2 linked regions of the Pseudonocardia sp. HH130630-07 genome follow. The protein of the gene in region 2 binds, or shares a complex with, the protein of the main gene of each other region. Links are inferred from orthologs where the notes say so. Each region holds a gene or a part of one and is shown on either strand. Other genes may lie near its edges. The genes, in order: AFB00_RS07830 and AFB00_RS12655.

Region 1 (11,287 bases), 960 kb from region 2 along the record:
CGGACTACGGCAGCGGCTGCAGCGGCCGGGGCTCGCCCAGCGCGTCCCGGATCAGCTGCGGGACCTCCTGCTTGCCGGAGCCGTCGACCGCGATCACGACGTAGACGGTGCGGCAGTCGCAGGTGACGCTCGGGTTCCCGGCGGCGTCGGTGCTGCGGACCTGGAAGTCCAGGGCGAAGCTCGTGCGCCCGAGCCGTGCGGTGGACACGGCGACGGCGACGTCCTCGCCCCAGCCCACCCCGGCCCGCCAGTCGATCTCGGTGTGCACGAGCTGGACGTCGTAACCGGCGTCGAGCATCGTCCGGTAGGTGAGGCCGCGGGCCTCCAGGAACTCGGTCATCGCCTCGTCGAACCAGGCGAGGTACCAGGCGTTGAAGACCACGCCCTGCGCGTCCACCTCGTGGTAGCGCACCCGTACCGGGAACTCGAAGGTCTCCATGGCGCGATGCTACGGCCCGGTGAGCGCGGCGAGCAGCCGATCGAGGTAGCCGTCGAGGTCGGCACCCCGCGGGACCAGACCGGGGGTCGCGGTGGCGAGCCGGACCTGGCCGAGGTAGGCGGTGAACGCGAGCAGCGCGCGGTGCCGGGCGTCCGCCGGGGCGAAGCCGAGCCGGTCGAACAGCGACGTCAGGTGGTCCACCCGCCGGTGGCTCACCCGGTCCAGCGCGGCCCGCACGAGCGGATCGTGGGCGCCCGCCTGCAGGGCGACCTCGACCGCGTGCCCCCGCCCGGCGTCCGGATCGGCCCGCGACGTCGTCGAGACGAAGACGGCCAGCATCAACGACCGCAGCGCCGCGCGCGGGTCGTCCGCGTCGGTCGTCGCGATGACGGCGGTGGTGTTGCGCTGCTCCCACAGCTCCAGCGCCGCCTCGACCAGCGACTCCCGGTTGCGGAAGTGCCAGTAGAAGCTGCCCTTCGTCGTGCCGAGGCGGGCTGCGATCGGTTCCACCGCGATCCCGGCCAGCCCGTCGGCGGCCACGGCGGCCAGCGCGGCGGCGGCCCAGTCGTGACGGGTCAACCGCTTCCGCCCGGGCATGACCGCACGCTACCGTACGGAAAACATACGGTGGCGTATGGAACGGTTGGGGGCGGCATGCGGGTGCGGAACGTGCACGTTCGGGAGATCGCGGCCCCGGCGGAGGCCGCCGGAGCGCTGCTGGCGGACCTCGGTGGCCCCCGGGACGTCCTGTGGCCGTCCCCGCAGTGGGCCGCGATCGAGCTGGACCAGCCGCTGCGGATCGGTTCGGGCGGCGGGCACGGCCCGATCCGGTACCACGTCACCGATCTCGTGCCCGGCCGCCGGATCGGGTTCACCGTCGAACCGGGGATCGGGTTGCGGGGCACGCACACGTTCACCGTCGAGCCGCTGGGGCCGCAGCGCTGCCTGCTCCGGCACGAGATCGACGGCCACGCCACCGGAGCGATGCGGCTGCACTGGGTGCTGGTGGTCCGGTGGCTGCACGACGCGGTGGTCGAGGACCTCCTCGACCGGGCCGAACGGGCGCTCGGCACCGGTCCGGGCCGGGCGAACCGCTGGTCACCGTGGGTGCGGCTGGTGCGCGGACTGTCCGAGCGGCCCGTCGTGCGCGCGGTCCCGGTGCCGGTCGGCGGTCTGCTGGACCCGGCCGGGGCCGACGCGGCGGACGCGTTCGCCGTCGACCTGCAGCGCGGGCTCCCCGTGGACCCGCAGCGCTGGGCGGACGCCGTCTTCCGCGATCCACCGCCGGTCGTGCTCGCCCTGCTGGGACTGCGGCAGCTGCTGGTCGGGCTGGCCGGGATCGAGCGCGGCACCGGCGCCGAGTTCGACACCTGCGAACGGGGCGACGGCGAGGTCCTCCTCGGCGCCGACGCGGGGCACCTGGACTTCCGGTGCGTCGTCCGCCGGGAACCGGACCGGCTGGTGGTCGCGACGGGGGTGTGGCTGCACGGGTTCCGCGGCCGTCTCTACTGGGCGGTGGTCCGGCGCTTCCACCCCCCGGTGGTGCGGGCGATGCTGCGCCGTGCCGTGCGCCGCGCCCGTGTCGGCGACGCGGTGCCGGCCGGGTGAGCGGTCAGCCCGTCGCGCGGCCCGTGCCGCCGTCGGTGCCACTGCCGGTGCCGCCGTCGGCTCTGTCGGTGCTGGCGGTGCCGTCGTCGGTGCTGTCGTCCACGCGCTGGCGGATCGTCCGGTTCACCGCCCGGCCGAACGTGGCGACGACTCCCTGCACCGTGATCGGCTTGAGCCGGGACAGCGCCGCGGCCAGCTGTCCGCGCTCGGTCGCCGGGTGCCCGCGGTCGCGGTAGGGCTGCAGCACCTCGTCCTGGAACAGCGCCATCAGGTCCTCGGCCAGCGCCGCGGTGTGCCGCTCGATCGTGGCCTGGGCGCGCTGCCACAGCTCCGGCGGCAGGCCGGAGTCCAGGGCGTCGAGCGCGGTGGCCAGCGAGATCTCGCCGTGTACCCGGACCGTGCCCGCGCGGCGGGTCAGCGCGCCCAGGTTCTCCAGTGTGGACAGGTCCTCGGCGGTGAGGTGCCGGCCCGCGCGCTGGTCCAGCTCGGCGTACCCGATCTCCTCGGGATGCTCCGGGACCCACGGCGTGAGCAGCGCCCGGTGCAGCGCCAGCTCCTCGGGGCCGGCGTCCAGCGGCACCCTGGCCAGCAGTTTCTCGATGGCGGCCAGCGTGAAGCCCAGTGCGGTGAGCTCGCTGACCAGTTCGAGACGGGCTCGGTGACCGGCGTCGTAGAGGCCGGTCCGGCCGCGCAGCCGCGGCGCGCGGATGAGGCCGCGGCCGGCGTAGAACCGGATCGTCCGTACCGAGACGCCGGTCCGCTCGGCGAGCTGGTCGACGGTGAGGAGCTCCTCGTCGGGAGTGGCCGGTGCGGACATGCCGAGCAGGTTACGGCGAGATCGATGAACGTGACAGTCTTGATGGAACATCGATGCTGTCACATAATCGGGTGCGTGCCTTGACCCATGTGACAGCGTGGCTGTAACAAAGGTTACCGAGAAGTAGGGCAGCGCTGCCAGCGCCGTCCGGTGCCGATGACCCACGAGAGGTTCGGATGAGCGAGATCCCCGAGGCCTACATCTACGACGCGATCCGCACACCGCGCGGCCGGGGCAAGGCCTCCGGCTCGCTGCACGAGGTCAAGCCGATCTCGCTGGTGGTCGGCCTGATCGACGCGCTGCGCGAGCGCCACCCCGAGCTGGACCCGGCGGTGATCGACGACCTGGTGCTCGGCGTCGTCTCGCCGATCGGCGACCAGGGCGGTGACATCGCCAAGACCGCGGCCATCGCGGCCGGGCTGCCGGACACCGTGGCCGGTGTGCAGCTCAACCGGTTCTGCGCGTCCGGCCTGGAGGCCGTGAACACCGCGGCGCTGAAGGTCCGCTCCGGGATGGAGGAGATGGTCGTCGCCGGTGGCGTCGAGGTGATGAGCCGGGTGCCGATGGGCTCCGACGGCGGCGCCTGGGCGATGGACCCGGACACCGCGTACGAGACGGGCTTCGTCCCGCAGGGCATCGGCGCCGACCTGATCGCGACCCTGGAGGGCTTCTCCCGCACCGACGTCGACACCTTCGCCGTCGAGTCGCAGACCCGCGCCGCCAAGGCCTGGGCCAACGGGTACTTCGCGCGCTCGGTGGTCCCGGTGACCGACCGCAACGGGCTCACCGTCCTCGACCGCGACGAGCACGTCCGCGCCGGGGCGACGCTGGAGAGCCTGGGCGGGCTGAAGCCGTCGTTCGAGATGATGGGCCGCGACGGCGGGTTCGACGCCGTCGCCCTGCAGCAGTACCACTGGGTCGAGAAGATCGACCACGTGCACCACGCCGGGAACTCCTCGGGCATCGTCGACGGCGCCGCGCTCACCCTGATCGGCACCGAGGCCGCCGGGTCGGCGAACGGCCTGACCCCGCGGGCCCGGATCGTCTCCACCGCGCTGTCCGGCGCCGACCCGACGATCATGTTGACCGGACCGGCCCCGGCGTCGCGCAAGGCGCTCGCCAAGGCGGGCCTGACCGTCGACGACATCGACCTCTTCGAGATCAACGAGGCGTTCGCCGCGGTGGCCCTGCGCTACATGCGCGACATGGGCATCTCGCACGAGCAGACGAACGTCAACGGCGGTGCCATCGCGATGGGCCACCCGCTCGGCGCCACCGGCGCGATGATCCTGGGAACGCTGGTCGACGAGCTGGAGCGCCGGGACCTGCGCCGCGGGCTGGCCACGCTGTGCGTGGGCGGCGGCATGGGCATCGCCACCATCGTCGAGCGAGTCTGAGAGGGACTGGAACAGTGACTGAGCACAAGGCCGTCCGCTGGGAGACCGACGCCGACGGCATCGCGATCGTCACCCTCGACGATCCCGGCCGCAGCGCCAACACGATGAACGACCGCTACAAGGCGGCCATGCGCCAGGTCGTCGACGAGCTGGTGGCCGCGAAGGACGACATCGCCGGTGTCGTCGTCACCTCCGCCAAGAAGACCTTCTTCGCCGGGGGCGACCTGCAGCAGCTCTCCGCCGCCGGTCCGGACGACGCCGCGCAGGTGTTCGAGAACGTGACCGAGGTGAAGGCCCAGCTGCGCGCGCTGGAGACCCTCGGCAAGCCGGTCGCCGCGGCGATGGCGGGCACCGCCCTCGGCGGCGGCCTGGAGATCGGGCTGGCGTGTCACCACCGGGTCGGGATCGACGCCAAGGGCGTGGTCTACGGCCTGCCCGAGGTGTCGCTGGGCCTGCTGCCCGGTGGCGGCGGCGTCACCCGGATCACCCGGATGCTGGGCATCGCGAACGGCTTCATGAACGTCCTCGCGCAGGGTCAGCGGCACAAGCCGGCCAAGGCGCTGGAGCTGGGCCTGGTCGACGAGCTGGCCTCGACCCCGGAGGAGGTACTGGCCCTGGCCCGGGCCTGGGTGCTGGCCCACCCGGAGCACCCCGGCCAGCCCTGGGATCAGCCGAAGTACAAGATCCCCGGCGGGACGCCGTCGAGCCCGTCGCTGGCGTCGATCCTGCCCGCGTTCCCGGCGAACCTGCGCAAGCAGATCAAGGGCGCACCGATGCCGGCCCCGCGCAACATCCTCGCCGCGGCCGTCGAGGGCTCCCAGGTCGATGTCGAGACCGCGCTGCGGATCGAGGGCCGGTACTTCGCCGAGCTGGTCACCGGCCAGGTCTCGAAGAACATGACCAAGGCGTTCTTCTTCGACCTGAACGCGATCAACGGCGGCAAGTCCCGCCCGGACGGCCCCGAGAAGTGGCAGCCCACCAAGGTCGCGGTGCTCGGCGCCGGGATGATGGGCGCCGGCATCGCCTACGTCTGCTCGCTGGCCGGCTGGGAGGTCGTCCTCAAGGACGTCTCGCGCGAGGCGGCCGACAAGGGCAAGGCGTACTCCCAGGGCCTGGTCGAGAAGGGCGTCAAGCGCGGGAAGACCACGCAGGAGAAGGGCGACGCGCTGCTCGGCCGGATCACCCCGACCGACGACTACGCCGATCTCGCCGGCTGCGACGTCGTCATCGAGGCGGTGTTCGAGTCGGTCGAGCTCAAGCAGGAGGTCTTCCGCGAGGCGGCCAAGCACATCGCCCCGGACGCGCTGCTCTGCTCGAACACCTCGACGCTGCCGATCACCGAGCTCGGGAAGGGCGTCGACCGCCCGGACGACTTCATCGGCCTGCACTTCTTCTCGCCGGTCGACAAGATGCCGCTGGTCGAGATCATCAAGGGTGAACGGACGAACGACGAGGCACTCGCCAAGGCGTTCGACCTGACTCTGGGCATCAAGAAGACGCCGATCGTCGTCAACGACTCCCGCGGGTTCTTCACCAGCCGGGTGATCGGCACCTTCATCAACGAGGGTGTCGCGATGATCGCCGAGGGCATCGACCCGCAGACGATCGAGCAGGCGTCGTCGCAGGCCGGGTACCCGGCCCCGGTGCTGCAGCTGATGGACGAGCTGACCCTGACCCTGCCGCGCAAGATCCGGGAGGAGACCCGCAAGGGCGTCGAGGCCGCCGGTGGCACCTGGACCCCGCACCCGTCGGACGCGGTGATCGACCGGATGGTCGACGAGTTCGACCGCAAGGGGAAGAGCTCGGGCGCCGGGTTCTACTCCTACGTCGACGGGAAGCGGGACGGCCTGTGGCCGGGCCTGCGCGAGCAGTTCGGCGCGACGAACCACGACGTGGACCTGGCCGAGCTGTCCGAGCGCATGCTGTTCATCGAGTCCATCGAGACGGTGCGCTGCGTCGACGAGGGCGTGCTCACCACCGTGGCCGACGCCAACATCGGCTCGATCTTCGGTATCGGCTTCCCGGCCTGGACCGGCGGCGTCCTGCAGTACATCGAGGGCTACCCCGGCGGACCGGCCGGGTTCGTCGCCCGCGCCGACGAGCTGAAGGCGACCTACGGGGAGCGGTTCGACGTGCCCGCCTCGCTGCGCGAGCGCGCCGCGAAGGGGGAGACGGCGACCGCAGCCGCCTGACCCGGCAGCACGTTCCGGCCCCACCGGTCACCCGGTGGGGCCGGATTCGTGTGGTGTCCCCGGACACACTACGTCCCGACAACCGGACACTCGGGACACGACGGACCCGTCACGTGCACCATGGTGTGTGTGACGCAGTGGGTGTTCGACATCGTGGACCGGCTCGGGGCGGCCGGGATCGGGCTTCTGATCTTCCTGGAGAACGTGATCCCGCCGATCCCCTCGGAGGTGATCCTGCCGCTCGGCGGCTTCCGGGCCTCGACCGGCGGGATGGACCTGGTCGGGGTCTGGGCGGCGGCCACGATGGGGGCGGTCGCCGGGGCCCTGGTGCTCTACGCGCTGGGGGCCTGGCTCGGGTTCGACCGGGTGCACCGGCTCGCCGGGAACCGCTGGTTCATCCTGTCGAGCCAGAAGGACCTGGAGAAGGGCCTCGACCTGTTCGAGCGCTACGGCAACTGGTTCGTGCTGGGCGGGCGGTGCATCCCGATCGTCCGCAGCCTCATCTCGATCCCGGCCGGGATCGCCGGCATGCCGCTGCTCCGGTTCACCGCGCTGTCCACCCTGGGCAGCGGCGTGTGGAACGCGATCTTCGTCTACCTCGGGTTCGCCCTCGGCGAGCGCTGGGAGCTGATCGAGGGCTACATGTCCCCGATCAGCAAGGTGGTCGCGGTGATCGGGGTCCTGGTCATCGTGTGGCTGGTCTGGCGCAAGCTGCGCCAGCGCCGCGCACGCACCCGCACCGCGGACGGTGACCCCGCGCCCTCGGACCCCGCGGCGCGCTGAGTCCGGCCCCGGCGCCGTGCCCACCGGTGCCGGACGGATGCCGAACGGATCATGCGGTGGGCTCTGCGTGCCGGTCCCACCACTCGGCGCGACACTGTGCTACCGCCCGCAGGGCCGACCGTGCCGCTGTGCGAACCTGATCGAAGGCAGGAGCAGGTTCTTCGACGGGTGGAGGTGGACGTGCGCCTCGTCGACGTCCACCACACCCACGCGTCGGGGACGGTCGCGCTGCGCGGCGTCCACCTCGACGTCGACCCGGCGGTCCCGACGGTGCTGCGCGGCGGCAACGGGGCCGGGAAGTCGACGCTGCTGCGGATCGCCGCCGGCGCGCTGACCCCGACGGCCGGGCGGGTCGAGGACCGGCCGGTCGTCGTCGGCTACCTGCCCGACCGGTTCCCCGCGACGATGCGGATCCCGCCGCGGCGCTGGCTCGACCACATGGCCCGGCTGCGCGGGCTGGACCCGGACGGGCTCGCCGAGGGCGCCGACGAGCTGCTCGAGCTCCTCGGCTACACCGGCGACGACAAGGAACCGATGTCGGAGCTGTCGAAGGGCAACACCCAGAAGATCGGCCTGGTGCAGGCGCTGGTCTGTGACCCGGGAGTGCTGGTCCTCGACGAGCCCTGGTCCGGTCTGGACGACGACGCGGCCGCCGCGCTGACCGAGCTGCTCGGCACCCGAGCGGGCGCCACCCTCGTCACCGACCACACGGGCACCGCCCTCGGCCTGCCCGGCGCCCGGACGCACCGGCTGCGCCAGGGCCGGCTCGCGACGGCCACCGATCCCGAGTCCGTCCCGCTCCCCGCCGCGCCGCCGCCCGGCGCCACCATGCGCCTGGACCTCGCGTGCGCCGGTGACCCGCGCCCGCTGCTCGAACGGGTGCTCCCGCCGGCCGAGGTCGAGGGTGCCGCCCCGGGCCGGTTCACCGTGCTCGTCCCGGCCCCCGACGCGGACGCCTGGCTCACCGCCGCGCTCGCCGCGGGCTGCGCGGTGCGCTCGGTCCGCCCCGTCCGCCAGGACGGCACCTCCCGCGCCGGGGACACCGGCCCCCGGCCGGCCCGGGGGCCGCGGTCCGGTGGGTACCCCGCGGCCCCGCCCGGCCCGCTGCCGCACCAGGAACGGGGTCCGGGATGGTGAGACGACTGCGGTCCGCGTTCGCCGTCGCGATGCTGCTCGGTGAGGACGTCGGCCGGTCGGAGCGGTTCGTCGCGCCCGCCGTGCTCTACGTCGTGTTCCTGGCGATCCTCTTCGGTGGCGGGCCCACCGCGCTGCCCGAGCCCTGGGCGGGCAGCGCCCTGTTGCTCTACCCGGTCGGGGCCTGGCTGGCGCACGCGCTGGCCGAGTCCGAGGACGAGACGACCCGCACGCTGACGCTCTCGGCCGCCGGCGGTCCGCTCGCCGTCGCGGCCGGGGTGCTGCTCGCGGCGACCGCCGGGATCGCCGCGCTGGGGCTGGTCGCCGTCGTCTGGGGGGTGGTCGCGGCGTGGGGCACGGCGACGACCGGGATCCTGCTCGACGGCCTGCTCGCCCACCTGGCCTGCGGGATCACCGGCGCCGCGGTGGGATCGGTGTTCGCCCGGCCGCTGTTCCGCAGCCAGGGGGTGGCGCTGGTCGCGGCCCTGGTCGTGCTGGTGATCACCGGTACCAGCCCGTGGCTCCCGCCGGTCGGCACGGCCGCGGCGTCGCTCGGCAGTGGCCGCGGCGGCGTCGGGCCGTTCGGGGACCTGCTGCTCGCGCTGCTGGTGGCGGTCGCCGCGCTCACCCTCGTGGCCGGGACCGAGCTGGGGCGGTTCGCCGCGTGGCTGGAGCAGTGGTCGGGCCTGCTGGAGCGGATCCGCCCCGGTTCCTGACGCCGGTCAGGCCACCAGGCCGGCCAGCCGCCCGAGCCGCTCGACGGTGCCGGCGAACGCCTGCTCCCGGTCCTCGACGACGTTCTGGAACTGGCCGAACAGCTCGAAGGAGATGTGCCCGAACAGGCCCGTCCATGCGGTGACCGCGGCGAACAGGGCCTGGTCGGGCAGCTCGGGGAGCTCCAGCGCGGCGCGCAGCCGGACGGCGTCCGCCGGCGTGCCGCCGACGCCGGGGCCGGGTTCGGGGTGCAGCACACCGGCGGCGTGCGCGTCGGCGAGCAGCGCCGCGAGCGGGGCGAGCACCTGCCCGGCGGCGGGGAGCGTGTCCACGGGGGCCCGGTAGCCGGGGACCGGCGAGCCGTAGAGGAGCGCGTACTCGTGCGGGTGGGCCAGTGCCCACGTCCGCACGGCGCCGGCGAGGGTCCGCCAGCGCCGGGCGGGACCGTCGGTGCCCGTCGCCGCCCCGGCCCCGACGGCCGCACCGAGCGCCTCGTAGCTCTGCACGATCAGGGCTGTGAGCAGGTCGTCCCGGGTGGGGAAGTAGCGGTGCAGTGCCGAGGACACCATGCCGATCTCCCGGGACACGGCGCGCATCGACAGGGCCGCGGCGCCGGTCTCGGCCAGCTGGCGCCGCGCGGCCGCGGTGATCTCGGCGACGAGCTCGGCCCGGGCCCGGTCGCGTGCGGTGCGCGAGGCGTTCATCCCCGGCACGGTAGACCACCGCACAACGACGAGAGCACTGCTCTTGAATTCATCGCTCTGATACGCGAGCATTGCTCTCGTTGTCGGCGTGGGAGGGGTGCGGGATGGATCGGACCGGTGCGGGTGTGGTGGCGATGGGTGGGGCGGGGATCGCCTTCGCGCTGTACCCGGCGCTGCGGCCGTACGTCGACGGGCCGCAGGTGTGGGCGCAGCCGCTGTGGGTGCCGTCGCACCTGCTGGGGGTGGCCGGATTCGCCCTGCTGGTGCCGGGCCTGGCGGCCGTGTGGTCCCGGACCCGGGGGACGGTGGGGGCCTCCGCGGCCTGGCTCGCCGTCGTCCTGGCCGGGGTGGGGGCGGCCCTGGTGCTGCCGTACTACGGCGCGGAGGCCTTCGGGCTGGCGCAGCTCACCGGACTCGCCGCCCCGGACGCCGTCGCGGCCGCCGAGGCGATCCGGATGGGCCCCTACGCCGTGACGACGTTCGGTGCCGGTCTGCTCGCGCTCGCCGTCGCGGGGGTCGCGGTGCCGCTCGCCGCCCGGCGCTCCGGGGTGCTGCCGGTCGGTGCGGCCGGGGTCCTCGCCGCCGGGCTGGTGCTGTACCTGCCGCAGTTCTTCGCGGCCCCGCCGCTGCGGATCGCGCACGGGGTCCTGCTGGGCGCCGGGTGCCTGCTGGTCGCCAGGGCGGTCGTCCGCCCGGCCCCGGTGGCCACCGCGGTCCGGCCCGGCTGACCCGCCGGTCCCGCCCGGCTCGCCGCGGCACCCCGGCCGGGTGGCACGTCACGCGTCCCGCGGCGGTGCGGCCGGCGACGTGGAGTGCCGCCCGACCGGGGCGACCGCCGGGGGATGCCTCAGCCGGTCCCCTCGGCGTAGTGCGCGGAGGTCGCGGCGAGGGTCTCGTCCCAGTCCGGCATCGGGCCGCCGGACAGCACCGCGGCCAGCCGGTCGAGGTACCAGTGCCAGCCCGGGCCGGCGTCGGCCGGGGAGAAGCCCTGCGGCAGCACCTGCTCGAACTCCAGCACGGTCCCGGCGCCGGCGGGGGACAGCGCGACCGCGAGCTCCCACGGCGCCCCGTCGCCCTCGGCCAGTTCGATCGCGAGCCGCCGCGGCGGCTCGCACACCACGATCCGGGCGTCGGAGGGTGGGCCGCCGCCGTCCTCGTCGCTGGTCAGTTCGAGTGCGACGGTCCCGCCGGGACGGGCGTCGCCGGTCCAGCGACCGAACCAGCGGGCGCACCGGTCCGGATCGGTGATCGCGGACCAGACGTCCTCGACCGGATCGGGGAGCCGGCGGTGGAAGGCCAGCCGCTTCCGGCCGTCCTCGCCGGTCACGATCCGTCCGGCTCCGGGGGGTTCCTCGGTCATGGTTGCTCCTCCGTGCGCCGGGCGCGACGGCCGCGGGCGAGTTCGGTTCCGAGTGCGTCCAGTCGCTGCGACCAGAAGCCGCGCAGTCCGTCCAGCCACCCCGTCGCGGCGTCCACACCGGACGGGTCCACGGCGTAGA
Region 2 (11,205 bases):
TCCAGGAGATCGTCGACGGGTTCGTCGACGAGATGCTCGCGGCCGAGGAGCACCCGGTCGACCTGGTGCAGGCCCTGTCGCTGCCGGTCCCCTCGCTGGTGATCTGCGAGATGCTCGGCGTGCCCTACGCCGACCACGACTTCTTCCAGGCCCGCACGGCCACGCTGATCCGGCGCAGCTCCCCGCCCGGGGACAAGGCCCGCGCCCTCGACGAGCTGCGCGGCTACCTCGGCGAGCTGCTCACCCGCAAGGACGCCGAGCCCACCGACGACCTGCTCGGCCGGCAGGTCGCGGCGCAGCGCGCCGCGGGCACCCTCGACCGCGAGGGACTGGTCAGCACGGCGTTCCTGCTGCTCGCGGCCGGGCACGAGACCACCGCGAACATGATCTCGCTCGGCACGCTCACGCTGCTGCGCGACGACGGGCAGCGGGCCGCGCTCGCCGCGGACCCGGACGCGATCCCGGCGGCGATCGAGGAGCTGCTGCGCTGGTTCAGCATCGTCGAGACCGCCACCTCGCGGGTCGCCACCGCCGACGTCGAGCTCGCCGGCCGGACGATCCGCGCCGGGGAGGGCGTCGTGGTCTCCGGCCTGGCCGCCAACCGCGATCCGCGCGCGTTCGACGGGCCCGAGGACCTCGACCTGACCCGCGGCAGCCGCCGGCACCTCGCGTTCGGCTACGGCCCGCACCAGTGCCTCGGGCAGAACCTCGCCCGGCTGGAGCTCGAGGTCGTCTTCGAGACGCTGCTGCGCCGGATCCCCGGCCTGCGGCTGGCCGCGCAGCCGGACGAGATCGACTTCAAGGACGACGCCGCCATCTTCGGCGCCTGGCAGCTCCCCGTCACCTGGTGAGGGGCTGACCGGCAGGCCACGGCCGCGCCGGCGCCACCCGTGCCGGTGCGGCCGATCTCCACCCGGGCTCGACCCGGAGGTTGATCCCCCACACCCCTCTCCGGCGCGAGGCTCGATCCCGTCACCCACGACGAGGAGGCCCCGCGATGACCCCGGCGGACACCGACCGCACCACACCCGTCCCGACGCCGTCCGGAGGCGGCGGGCCCCGGGCGTTCCTGCGTTCCGCGGGACCGTCGCTGCTCGTCGACGCGCTCCTGCCGTACCTGGTCTACCTGGTGCTGACCGCCCGCGGGTTCTCCGACGTCGCGGCGCTGGCCTGGTCGGCGCTGCCACCGGCCTGCCACGTGCTGGTGCAGGCGGTCCGCTCCCGGCGGATCGAGCCGGTGGGCGGGATCGTGCTGGCGACCATCGGGATCGGCCTCGCGACGTCGCTCGTCAGCGGGGACGCCCGGTTCGCCGTCGCCCGCGAGGCGCTGGGCACGGTCGTGCTGGCGGTGCTGCTCGGCGGCTCCCTGCTGCTGCGGGTGCGACCGCTGGTCTACACCGCGATGTGCTCGTTCGGCCGGATGCAGCGCCCGGAGCTGCCGGAGCTGCTGGACCGCCAGTGGCGCACCAACGCCGCGTTCCGGCGGCTGCTGACCCGGGCCACCACGGTCGCCGCGCTGGTCATGGCCGGGGAGGCGGTGCTGCGGGTGGCGCTGGCCTACACGCTGCCGGTGGCCGTCGCGGTCCCGGTGCTGGCGGTGCAGTCGATCGCGGTGTGGACCGGGCTGTCCGCGCTGCTGGCGGTCATGCTCAGGCGGGCGGTCCGGGCCGGGGCGTGACCTCCAGCAGCCCGCGCAACCGCTCCAGGTCCGCGACGACGGCGGCGACGTCGCGCTCGAACTCCGCGTCGGTCGCCGCCGGGGCGCGGCGCACGCTGAACACGATCTCCGCGCCCAGCGGGTGCGGCACCACCCGCAGCGGGTTGTACGCGACCTCCCCCGACGGCAGGACCACCTCGTGGTCCAGCACGCCCCAGGCGTTCTCCGGGACGAACCGGATCTCGATCTCCCCCAGCGGGCCGCCGGGGACCAGCCACCGGCCGTCCCGCTCCTCGATCCGGTCCCCGACCCCGGCCGCCCAGCGCGGCAGGTTCCGCGGGTCGCGGACCCAGGCGTAGACCGTCCCGGGCGGCACGGCGACGACGACGCCGACGTGCCGGGACCCCACGACCCTCATGACGTCGCCGTGGCGAGTCCGGCGAGCCGCTCCGCGGCCTCGGCCAGCACCTCGTCCCGCTTGCAGAACGCGAACCGCACCAGCGGCCGGGTCGCCGCCGCCCCCGCACCGGTCGGGCAGAACACCGACATCGGGACGGCCGCGACCCCGCACCGCTCCGGCAGCGCCCAGGCCAGCTCGACGCCGTCGTCGAACCCGAGCGGGCGCGGGTCCGCGACGACGAAGTAGGTGCCCTGCGGGATGAGCACGTCGAACCCGGCGGCCCGCAGCCCGGCCGAGAGCAGGTCCCGCTTGCGGGTCAGGTCGGCGGTGACGCCTGCGTAGAAGTCGTCGCCGAGCGCGAGCGCGTTCGCCACGGCCGGCTGGAACGGCGCGCCGCCGTGGAAGGTGAGGAACTGCTTCACCGCCCGCGGCGCCGCGACCAGCTCCGGCGGCCCGTGCACCCAGCCGACCTTCCAGCCGGTGACCGAGAACGTCTTGCCGGCCGAGGAGATCGTCAGCGTCCGCTCGGCGAGGCCCGGCAGCGTGGCCGTCGGGACGTGCCGGACGCCGTCGTAGGTCATGTGCTCGTAGACCTCGTCGGTCACGATCACCGCGTCGTGGGCGACGGCCAGCTCCCCGATCCGGGTCAGCTGCGCGGGCGTGAACACCGTCCCGGTCGGGTTGTGCGGGGTGTTGACCAGCACCACCCGGGTGCGGTCGGAGAACGCGGCGGCCAGCTCGTCGTCGTCGAAGCCGAAGGCCGGCGGGTGCAGCAGGACCGGCTTCAGGGTGGCACCGGCGAGCGCGACGGACGCGGCGTAGGAGTCGTAGGTGGGCTCGAAGACGACGACCTCGTCGCCGGGGCCGCACAGCCCCAGCAGGGTCGCCGCGATCGCCTCGGTCGCCCCGGTGGTGACGACGACGTCGGCCGGGTCGACCGTGAGGCCGTGGAAGCGGCGCTGGTGCTCGGCCACCGCAGCGCGCAGGGCCGGCACGCCGGGGCCGGGCGGGTACTGGTTGGCGCCGCGCTCGGTGATGTTCGCGGCGGCGTCGGCGAGCAGGGAGGCCGGGCCGTCGGTGTCCGGGAAACCCTGACCGAGGTTGATCGCACCGGTCTCGACCGCGAGCCGGGAGATCTCGGTGAAGATCGTGGAGGTGAACGGGCGCATGCGCTCGACGAGCATGCCCCGACCCTAGACCGGCACCCGGGCGGCGCAGCCCCTGATCGAGGTTCTGCGCTGCCGGAGTACGGGCCCGGGCCCGCTGGTGGGCGCGGTGGGTTCCACCGCCGCCGGGCGGGCTTCCGGCGCGGTCAGTCGAGGCCGCGGACGATGTGCGTCTCGTCCTGCTCCTCGGTGTCGACAGTGTCCTCGATGGTCGTGGTGCTCATGGGTGACCTCCTCACTGCTGTCGGATGACCGATGGTGGACGTAGAGGTGGACGCCCGTCACCGGGGTTGCGTTGCTGAACCGGCCTGTGGACCGATTCAGAGCCACCCGGCCGGGTGACGACTCCGGTCTACCCGTCGATCCGGCCGGTCAGGTGCACCCTTTCCGGTTTCCTTGCGCTGCGGACCGCGAGACCCCACGCGCCGCCGGCGCCGGGCGCGGTGACCAGCTCCGCCCGGGACGGGAGCAGCAACGGGCTGCGGAACGCGACGTCGTAGGTGCAGGCGTCCGGGATCCGGCCCGCCAGCGACGCCGCGGCGCGCGCCGCCGTCCACATGCCGTGCGCGATCGCCCGCGGGAAACCCGTCGCCCGCGCGGTGAGCGGGTGCAGGTGGATCGGGTTCACGTCGCCGGAGACCGCGGCGTATCGACGGCCGGTGTCCGCGCCGACCCGCCACAGCGCGCTCGCCGGCCCGGTGGGGGCGTCCGGCTCGTCGATGCCGGGTCCGGTCACCTCCGACGGCGCCCGCGCGCCGCGGGCCAGGTAGGTGCTGCGCCCCTCCCAGACCGGCTCGCCACCCGCCGAGACGATCCCGACGAGGTCCACCCGGGCGCCCTTCGGGTGGCGGCCGAACCGCTCCGCGTACACCTGGACGTCGAGCGTCTCGTCCGTGGCGATCCCCCGGTGCGCGGTGATCCGGTTCGCGATGTGCACCATCCCGGGCAGCGCGAGTGGGAACGCGCGGTCGGCCATCAGCACGACCTGCAGCGGGAACGTCAGCAGGTGCGGGTAGGTGAGCGGGAGCGCGTCACCGACCCGGAACCCGCAGACCCGCGCGTAGTCCGCGAGGTGCCCCGGATCGACCGTGACCCCGCGGCGGACGATCTCGCGGGCCGGCAGCTCGCGCGGCCGGCCACCGGGCAGCACGGCCGACACCGCGGCCGCGGCGTAGCGCGGGCCGAGCGCGGGCGGGCCCGTCAGCTCGGTGGTGGTGCGACCGGCGGGACCCGTCATCTCAGGCCCCCAGCATGGACTGGCCGCAGACCCGCACGACCTGGCCGTTCAGCCCGCCCGAGTCCGCCCGGCCGAACCAGCCGATGGCCTCGGCGACGTCGACCGGCAGCCCGCCCTGCTTGAGCGAGTTGATCCGGCGGCCGGCCTCGCGGGTGCCCACCGGCATCCGGCCGGTCATCTCGGTCTCGATGAACCCCGGGGCGACGGCGTTGATCGTCGCGCCGCGCTCGCCGAACCGCGGGGCCAGCGCCCGGACCATCCCGATCACCCCGGCCTTGGAGGACGCGTAGTTCGTCTGGCCGCGGTTGCCCGCGATGCCCGACTGCGAGGACACGCAGACCACCCGGCCGGCCTCGTGCAGCGGGGAGTCCGCGGCCAGCAACGCCTCGTTGATCCGCAGCTGGGCACCGAGGTTGACCGCGAGCACCGCGTTCCACCGCTCGGCCGTCATGTTGGCCAGCAGCTTGTCCCGGGTGATCCCGGCGTTGTGCACCACGAGATCGACGCCGTCGTGCCGGTCGGCGAGGTGCCCGAGCAGCCGGGTCGCGGCGTCGTCGGCGGTGATGTCGAGCTGCAGCGCCGTGCCACCGGTGCGGTTCGCCGTCCGGGCCAGCCCCTCGCCGGCCGCCGGGACGTCGACGGCGACGATCCGCGCCCCGTCCCGGGCGAGGGTCTCGGCGATGGCCGCGCCGATCCCCCGGGCCGCGCCGGTCACCACCGCGGTCCGGCCGGCCAGCGGCTGCTCCTCGGCCCGCGGGTCGTCCACCTCCACCGGCTCCTGCGGGACACCGACGGGTGCGCCGACGTGCACGACCTGACCGTCGACGTAGGCCGAGCGCGCGGACAGGAAGAACCGCACCGAGGAGTCGAGCGCCGCGGGCGGGGCGTCCGCGGCGGCCACGAGCAGGTTCGCCGTGGCACCGGACCGCAGCTCCTTGGCGATCGAGCGGACCAGGCCGTCCAGCGCCTGCGCGACGGCCGCGGCCTCGGCCCCCTCGGCGGCACCGGGCTCGGCGCCGATCAGCAGCAGCCGGCCGGACGGGCCGAGCCTGCGCACCGCCGGGGTGAGCAGCTGCTGGGCCGCGGCGAGGTCGGCCAGCGTCGTGGCGCCGGCCAGGTCGACGACGACGCCGTGCAGCTTCTCGCTCCCGGCCTCGGTGAGCACCTGCTGCCCCTGCTCGGTGACGAGTGCGGCGACCGCCGCGGCGAACCGCCCGTCCCCGATGGGGGCCACCAGCACCGGGCCGGCGAGCAGCGGGTCCCCCGGCCGGTGCCGGCGCAGTGCCGGGATCGCCGGCAGGCCCAGCTGCCGGGCGATCGGGGTGTGGGACAGGGTCGCGAGCAGGTCGCTCACTTCTTCGCCTCCAGGATCGCGACGACGCCCTGGCCGCCGGCGGCACAGATCGAGATGAGCCCACGCTGGTCGGAGCCCTGCGCGTCGGCCCGCTCCCGCAGCAGCTTCGCCAGCGTGGCGACGATCCGCCCGCCGGTCGCCGCGAACGGGTGCCCGGCCGCGAGCGAGGACCCGGCGACGTTGAGCCGGTCGTCGTCGATCGGGCCCAGCGGTGCGTCGAGGCCGAGGCGCTCGGTGCAGAACCGCTCGTCCTCCCAGGCCCGGCGCTGCACGAGCACCACCGAGGCGAACGCCTCGTGGATCTCGTAGAGGTCGAAGTCCTGCAGCGACAGGCCGTTGCGGGCGAGCAGCCGCGGCACCGCGAACACCGGTGCCGTGAGCAGCCCGTCCTCGCCGTGCACGTAGTCGACCGAGCCGGTCTCGGCGTCGACGACGTGGGCGAGCACCGGGAGGCGGTGCTCGGCGGCCCACTCGTCGGACCCGAGCAGGACCAGCGCGGCGCCGTCGGTCAGCGGGGTGGAGTTGCCCGCGGTCATCGTCGCGTCCGGGTCGCCGGTGCCGAAGACCGGCTTCAGCGCCGCGAGCTTCTCCACCGTCGAGTCGGGACGCAGGTTGTCGTCCCTGGTCAGCTTCAGGTACGGGGTGACGAGATCGTCGAAGAAGCCGCGGTCGTAGGCGGCGGCGAGGTTCGTGTGGCTGCGCACCGCGAGCGCGTCGGACTCGGTGCGCCCGATGCCCCAGGCCGCCGCGGTGCGGGCGGCGTGCTCCCCCATCGACAGGCCGGTGCGCGGCTCGGAGTTCTGCGGGATCTCCGGCACGATCTGCCCGGGCCGCAGCTGCCCGACGAGCTTGACCCGCTCGGCCGCCGACCGCGCCGCGGCCAGCTTCACCAGGACCCGGCGGAGGTCGTCGTTCACCGCGATCGGGGCGTCGGAGGCGGTGTCCACCCCGCCCGCCACACCGGACTCGACCTGCCCGAGGGCGATCTTGTTGGCGACCGCGACCGTCGCCTCCAGCCCGGTCCCGCAGGCCTGCTGGACGTCGTAGGCCGGGGTCGACGGGCTCAGCCGCGACCCGAGGACGGCCTCCCGGGTGAGGTTGAAGTCCCGCGAGTGCTTGAGCACCGCGCCCGCCACGACCTCACCGAGACGCTCGCCGGCCAGCCCGAAGCGGGCCACCAGACCGTCCAGGGTGGTGGTGAGCATGTCGAGGTTGGACGCGCTCGCGTAGGCGCGGTTGGCCCGCGCGAACGGGATCCGGTTGCCGCCGATGACGGCGGCGCGCCGGGGAGTGCCTGACATGGGGACGTCCCTCCTGGAGTGGACCTGCGTGCGACGGTCCCGGCTACCACCCGGTAGACGATACCCAAGGTACACGGTACTGTGGGTGTCGTGAAGGCGCGACGGGACAGGCGGGACAGCCGCTGGGACACGCACCGCGAACAGCGGCGCGGCCAGCTGGTGGGCGCGGCCGTCACCGCGATCCGGCGGGACGGCGCCGGGGTCGGCATGGACGAGATCGCCGCGTCGGCCGCCACCAGCAAGACCGTCGTCTACCGGCACTTCGGCGACCGGGCCGGCCTCTACACCGCGATCTGCGAGTCGGTGGCCGGGGTGCTGCTCGCCGAGGTCCGGCGGGCCACCGCGGAGGCGTCCACCGGCCCCGGCGCCGGGCCGCGCGCGGCGGTCGCCGCCGGCATCGACGCCTACCTGCGGCTGATCGAGATCGATCCCGAGCTGTACCGGTTCGTCGTGCACCGGCCGCTGCTCGCCCAGGGCGCCGCCCGGCGCGCGGGCACCGGGGACACCCCCGATCCGGTGAACGACATGGTGTCGGTGATCGGTGACGAGGTGGCCGGCGCGATCGCCGGGTACCTGCCCCCCGCCGCGGGCACCGGAGCCGCCCGGTTCTGGGGGCACGCGATCGTCGGGCTGGTCCGCGGCGCGGCCGACGACTGGCTGGCCCGCCCGGACGGCACGACCCGCGAGCAGCTCACCGCACACCTCACCGACCTGGCCTGGTCCGGACTCTCCGGCCTGGCGTCCCCTGTGGAGGTTCAGCCATGACCCGCACCCGAGTCGCACCGGAACACGTCGATGCGGGCGCGCTGCGCACCGTCGTCGACGGCCGGTGGGCGCACGTCCGCGAGGAGACCCGGGCACAGCTCGCCGCGAACGACGACGGCCTGCGCGGCGCCGGCGACCTGACCACCGAGGAGTACCGGGCGCGCATCACCGGCGCGCTGAAGATCCTCACCTCCTCGGGCCGCCCGCACACCGGGTTCGACCCGACCGTCGGGGGCTCCGGTGACGTCGGCGGCGTCGTCACCGCCTTCTCGATGCTGGCCTACGGCGACCTGTCGCTGCTGGTCAAGGCCGGTGTCCAGTGGGGACTGTTCGGCGGGGCGGTGCAGGTGCTGGGTACCGAGCGCCACCACGAGCGCTACCTGCGCCGGATCATCGACGGCGAGCTGCTCGGCTGCTTCGCGATGACCGAGGCCGGGCACGGCTCGGACGTGCAGCACCTGCACACCACGGCGACCTACGACCCGGCGGCGCAGGAGTTCGTCGTCGACACGCCGTACCCGCAGGCCCGCAAGTCCTACATCGGCAACGCCGCGCGGGACGGGCGGATGGCCGTCGTGTTCGCCCAGCTGATCACCCGGGGCACCCGGCACGGGGTGCATGCGTTCCTGGTCCCGCTGCGCGACACCGACGGCAACCCCGAACCCGGCGTCACCATCGCCGACGACGGGCGCAAGGCCGGGCTCAACGGCGTCGACAACGGGCGGCTGTCCTTCTCCGGCGTGCGCATCCCGCGGACCCACCTGCTCAACCGGTTCGCCGACGTCGCCGCGGACGGGTCGTACTCCTCCTCCATCGAGAACGAGACGGCGCGGTTCTTCACCATGCTCGGCACCCTGGTCCGCGGCCGGATCTCGGTGGCGGGCGGCGCCGGCGGGGCGGCGCAGAAGGCGCTCGCGCTCGCCGTGCGGTTCGGCGAGCGCCGCCGCCAGTTCTCCCACCCCGGCACCGGCGAGGAGATCGCCGTCCTCGACTACCTCGCCCACCAGCGCAAGCTGCTGCCCGCGCTGGCGACGACGTACGCCCTGCACTTCACCCAGGACGACCTGGTGAAGCGGATGCACGACATCCAGGCACCCGGCGCCGGTCCGGTCGGCGCCCGCGAGCAGCGCGTGCTGGAGCAGTCGGCGGCCGGGATCAAGGCGATCGCGACCTGGCACGCCACGCACACCATCCAGACCTGCCGGGAGGCCTGCGGCGGCGCCGGCTACCTGGAGGAGAACCTGCTGCCCGCCCTGAAGGCCGACACCGACGTGTTCACCACCTTCGAGGGTGACAACACGGTGCTGCTGCAGCTGCTGGCCAAGGAGCTGCTGTCGGACTACGGCCGGACGATCCGCCAGGGCAACCCGCTGCGGATCGCGCCGCTGCTCGGCGGCCAGCTGGCGGGCGTGCTGGCGGAACGGACCGGGGTGGCGTCGCTGGCCCGGCGGCTGCCGCTGCGCGGGTTCGACCTCACCGACCCGGCCCGGCGGCGCGCGCTGCTGCAGGTGCGCCGCACCGACACCCTGGCCACCGCGATCCGGCACCTGGCTCCGGCCCTGCGCGGGGGAGCCGACGAGTTCGCGGTGTTCAACTCGGCCCAGGACCTCCTGCTCGACGCCGCCCGCGCGCACGTCGACGCGCTGGTCGAGCAGTCCTTCGCCGACGCGCTGCAGCGGATCGCCGACCCGGGCGTCCGGGGGCTCCTGGAGCGGGTGCACGACCTGCACGTGCTGACGACGATCGACCGCGAGCGGGCCTGGTACCTGGAGACCGGGCGGCTCACCGCCGCCGAGTCCCGCCGGATCCGGCCGCTGGTCAACGAGCTGTGCGCCGAGCTGCGCCCGCACGCGCGGACGCTGGTCGACGCGTTCGGCGTCCCGGAGAGCCGGCTGGCCTGCCCGATGCTCGACGACGAGGCGTGGGCCCCCGGCCCGAGCGCCCCCGCCGCGCCGGTGACCGAGCAGGTCGAGGCGGGCTGACCCGGGCCCGGGTCAGGCGGGGACCGCGGCCAGCGTCAGCTGCGCGTCCACCACCGCCCGGGTCGCGCCGAGCGCCTCCGAGACCTGCCACGCCACCTCGGCGGCCCGACGGCCCAGCTCGGCGGCCCGCTCGTCACCCATCCGGATGGTGGGCACCGACATGCCCAGCGAGCCGACGGCCCGGCCGCTGTGGTCGAAGACCGGGGCCGCCACCGCCCGGATCCCCGGGGTCCGCTCGGAGTCCGAGCCCGCGTACCCGCGCTCGCGGCACTGCGCGAGCTGGCCCGCGAGATCGGCCGGATCGGTGACCGTCAGGTCGGTGACGGCCGCGATCGGCGCCGCCAGCGCGGCCTCCTGCCGTGCCCACGGCAGCGTCGCCAGGATCGCCTTGCCCGGAGCCCCGTGCACCAGCGCGATGGGGATGCCGATGTCGGTGTAGGTCCGCCGCAGCTCCTGACGGCTCTCCACCTGGTCGATCACGATCCGCTCGCCGCTGGGCAGCAGCTCGTGCAGGCCGACGGTCTCGTCGACCGCGTCCCGCAGGGCGACCATGAACGGCCGCGCGGCGTCCCGCAGCGACGACGGCAGTGCCCCCGACCGGCCCAGCTGCAGCAGCAGCGGACCCAGCCGGTAGCGGCGGTCCCCGCCCTGCGCGAGCAGCCGGTTGCTCACCATCGAGCCGAGCAGCCGGTGCGTGGTGCTGGTCGACAGCCCGGTCCGCCGGGCCAGGTCGGAGATGCCGATCGCGGAGTGCTGCGCGTCGAAGCACCGCAGGATCGCGACCGCCCGGTCGATGGACTGGACTCCGTCCCGCTGGGCCGTCACCGGCGCCCGCCGCCACCCGAAAGGGTTGACGACGGACGTGCCCCCTGCCACTGTTTCCGCATTAAGGCATGGTATCCCGCAATACGGGAAAGTTCAACCCGTCCTCTCACCGGGTTCCGCGTCCTCGACCTGACCCGGTTCCTCTCCGGCCCCTACTGCACGATGGTGCTGGCCGAGCTGGGCGCCGACGTCATCAAGGTCGAGCAGCCCGGCACCGGCGACGACTCCCGCCGGCTGGCCCCGAAGGTCGAGGGTGAGAGCTACCCGTTCGCGATGCCGAACCGCAGCAAGCGGTCGGTGTCGCTGGACCTGAAGGACGAGCGCGGCCTGGAGGTCTTCCTGCGCCTCGCCGAGCAGGCCGACCTGGTGATCGAGAACTTCCGCCCGGGCGTCGCCGACCGGCTCGGCATCGGCTACGACGCGGTCCGGGCGGTACGCGAGGACATCCTGTACTGCTCGATCAGCGGTTTCGGCCAGACCGGGCCGTACCGTGACCGGCCCGGCTTCGACATCATGGC

The links.
Region 1: the proteins of AFB00_RS12655 (region 2) and AFB00_RS07830 are in contact, whole or in part, in a solved structure (PDB 8BNU), measured with the Escherichia coli proteins. The link is inferred for Pseudonocardia sp. HH130630-07 from one-to-one orthologs.

The regions. Positions count from the first base shown.
Region 1 is NZ_CP013854.1:1,622,083-1,633,369, reverse strand. Bases 3,945-6,864 are described here. They hold AFB00_RS07830 (3-hydroxyacyl-CoA dehydrogenase NAD-binding domain-containing protein), read left to right. Parts: upstream 3,945-4,275; coding sequence 4,276-6,453; downstream 6,454-6,864. Other genes in these bases: AFB00_RS07825 (DedA family protein), read left to right, coding at 6,583-6,864; AFB00_RS07835 (acetyl-CoA C-acetyltransferase), read left to right, coding at 3,945-4,261. Also shown: AFB00_RS07855 (acyl-CoA thioesterase), read right to left, coding at 5-439; AFB00_RS07850 (TetR/AcrR family transcriptional regulator), read right to left, coding at 449-1,036; AFB00_RS07845 (DUF2867 domain-containing protein), read left to right, coding at 1,094-2,047; AFB00_RS07840 (MerR family transcriptional regulator), read right to left, coding at 2,052-2,864; more of AFB00_RS07835, read left to right, coding at 3,041-3,944; more of AFB00_RS07825, read left to right, coding at 6,865-7,236; AFB00_RS07820 (ATP-binding cassette domain-containing protein), read left to right, coding at 7,405-8,373; AFB00_RS07815 (hypothetical protein), read left to right, coding at 8,367-9,086; AFB00_RS07810 (TetR/AcrR family transcriptional regulator), read right to left, coding at 9,093-9,788; AFB00_RS07805 (hypothetical protein), read left to right, coding at 9,893-10,516; AFB00_RS07800 (SRPBCC family protein), read right to left, coding at 10,636-11,148; AFB00_RS07795 (ArsR/SmtB family transcription factor), read right to left, coding at 11,145-11,287. UniProt on the Escherichia coli protein: Catalyzes the formation of a hydroxyacyl-CoA by addition of water on enoyl-CoA. Also exhibits 3-hydroxyacyl-CoA epimerase and 3-hydroxyacyl-CoA dehydrogenase activities.
Region 2 is NZ_CP013854.1:2,587,858-2,599,062, reverse strand. What follows is about bases 4,964-7,801. They hold AFB00_RS12655 (acetyl-CoA C-acetyltransferase), read right to left. Parts: upstream 7,116-7,801; coding sequence 5,811-7,115; downstream 4,964-5,810. Other genes in these bases: AFB00_RS12650 (TetR family transcriptional regulator), read left to right, coding at 7,206-7,801; AFB00_RS12660 (3-oxoacyl-ACP reductase), read right to left, coding at 4,964-5,814. Outside these bases: AFB00_RS12685 (cytochrome P450), read left to right, coding at 1-851; AFB00_RS12680 (VC0807 family protein), read left to right, coding at 998-1,678; AFB00_RS12675 (polyketide cyclase), read right to left, coding at 1,650-2,075; AFB00_RS12670 (pyridoxal phosphate-dependent aminotransferase), read right to left, coding at 2,072-3,241; AFB00_RS12665 (MaoC/PaaZ C-terminal domain-containing protein), read right to left, coding at 3,576-4,460; more of AFB00_RS12660, read right to left, coding at 4,462-4,963; more of AFB00_RS12650, read left to right, coding at 7,802-7,880; AFB00_RS12645 (acyl-CoA dehydrogenase family protein), read left to right, coding at 7,877-9,862; AFB00_RS12640 (IclR family transcriptional regulator), read right to left, coding at 9,875-10,687; AFB00_RS12635 (CaiB/BaiF CoA transferase family protein), read left to right, coding at 10,850-11,205.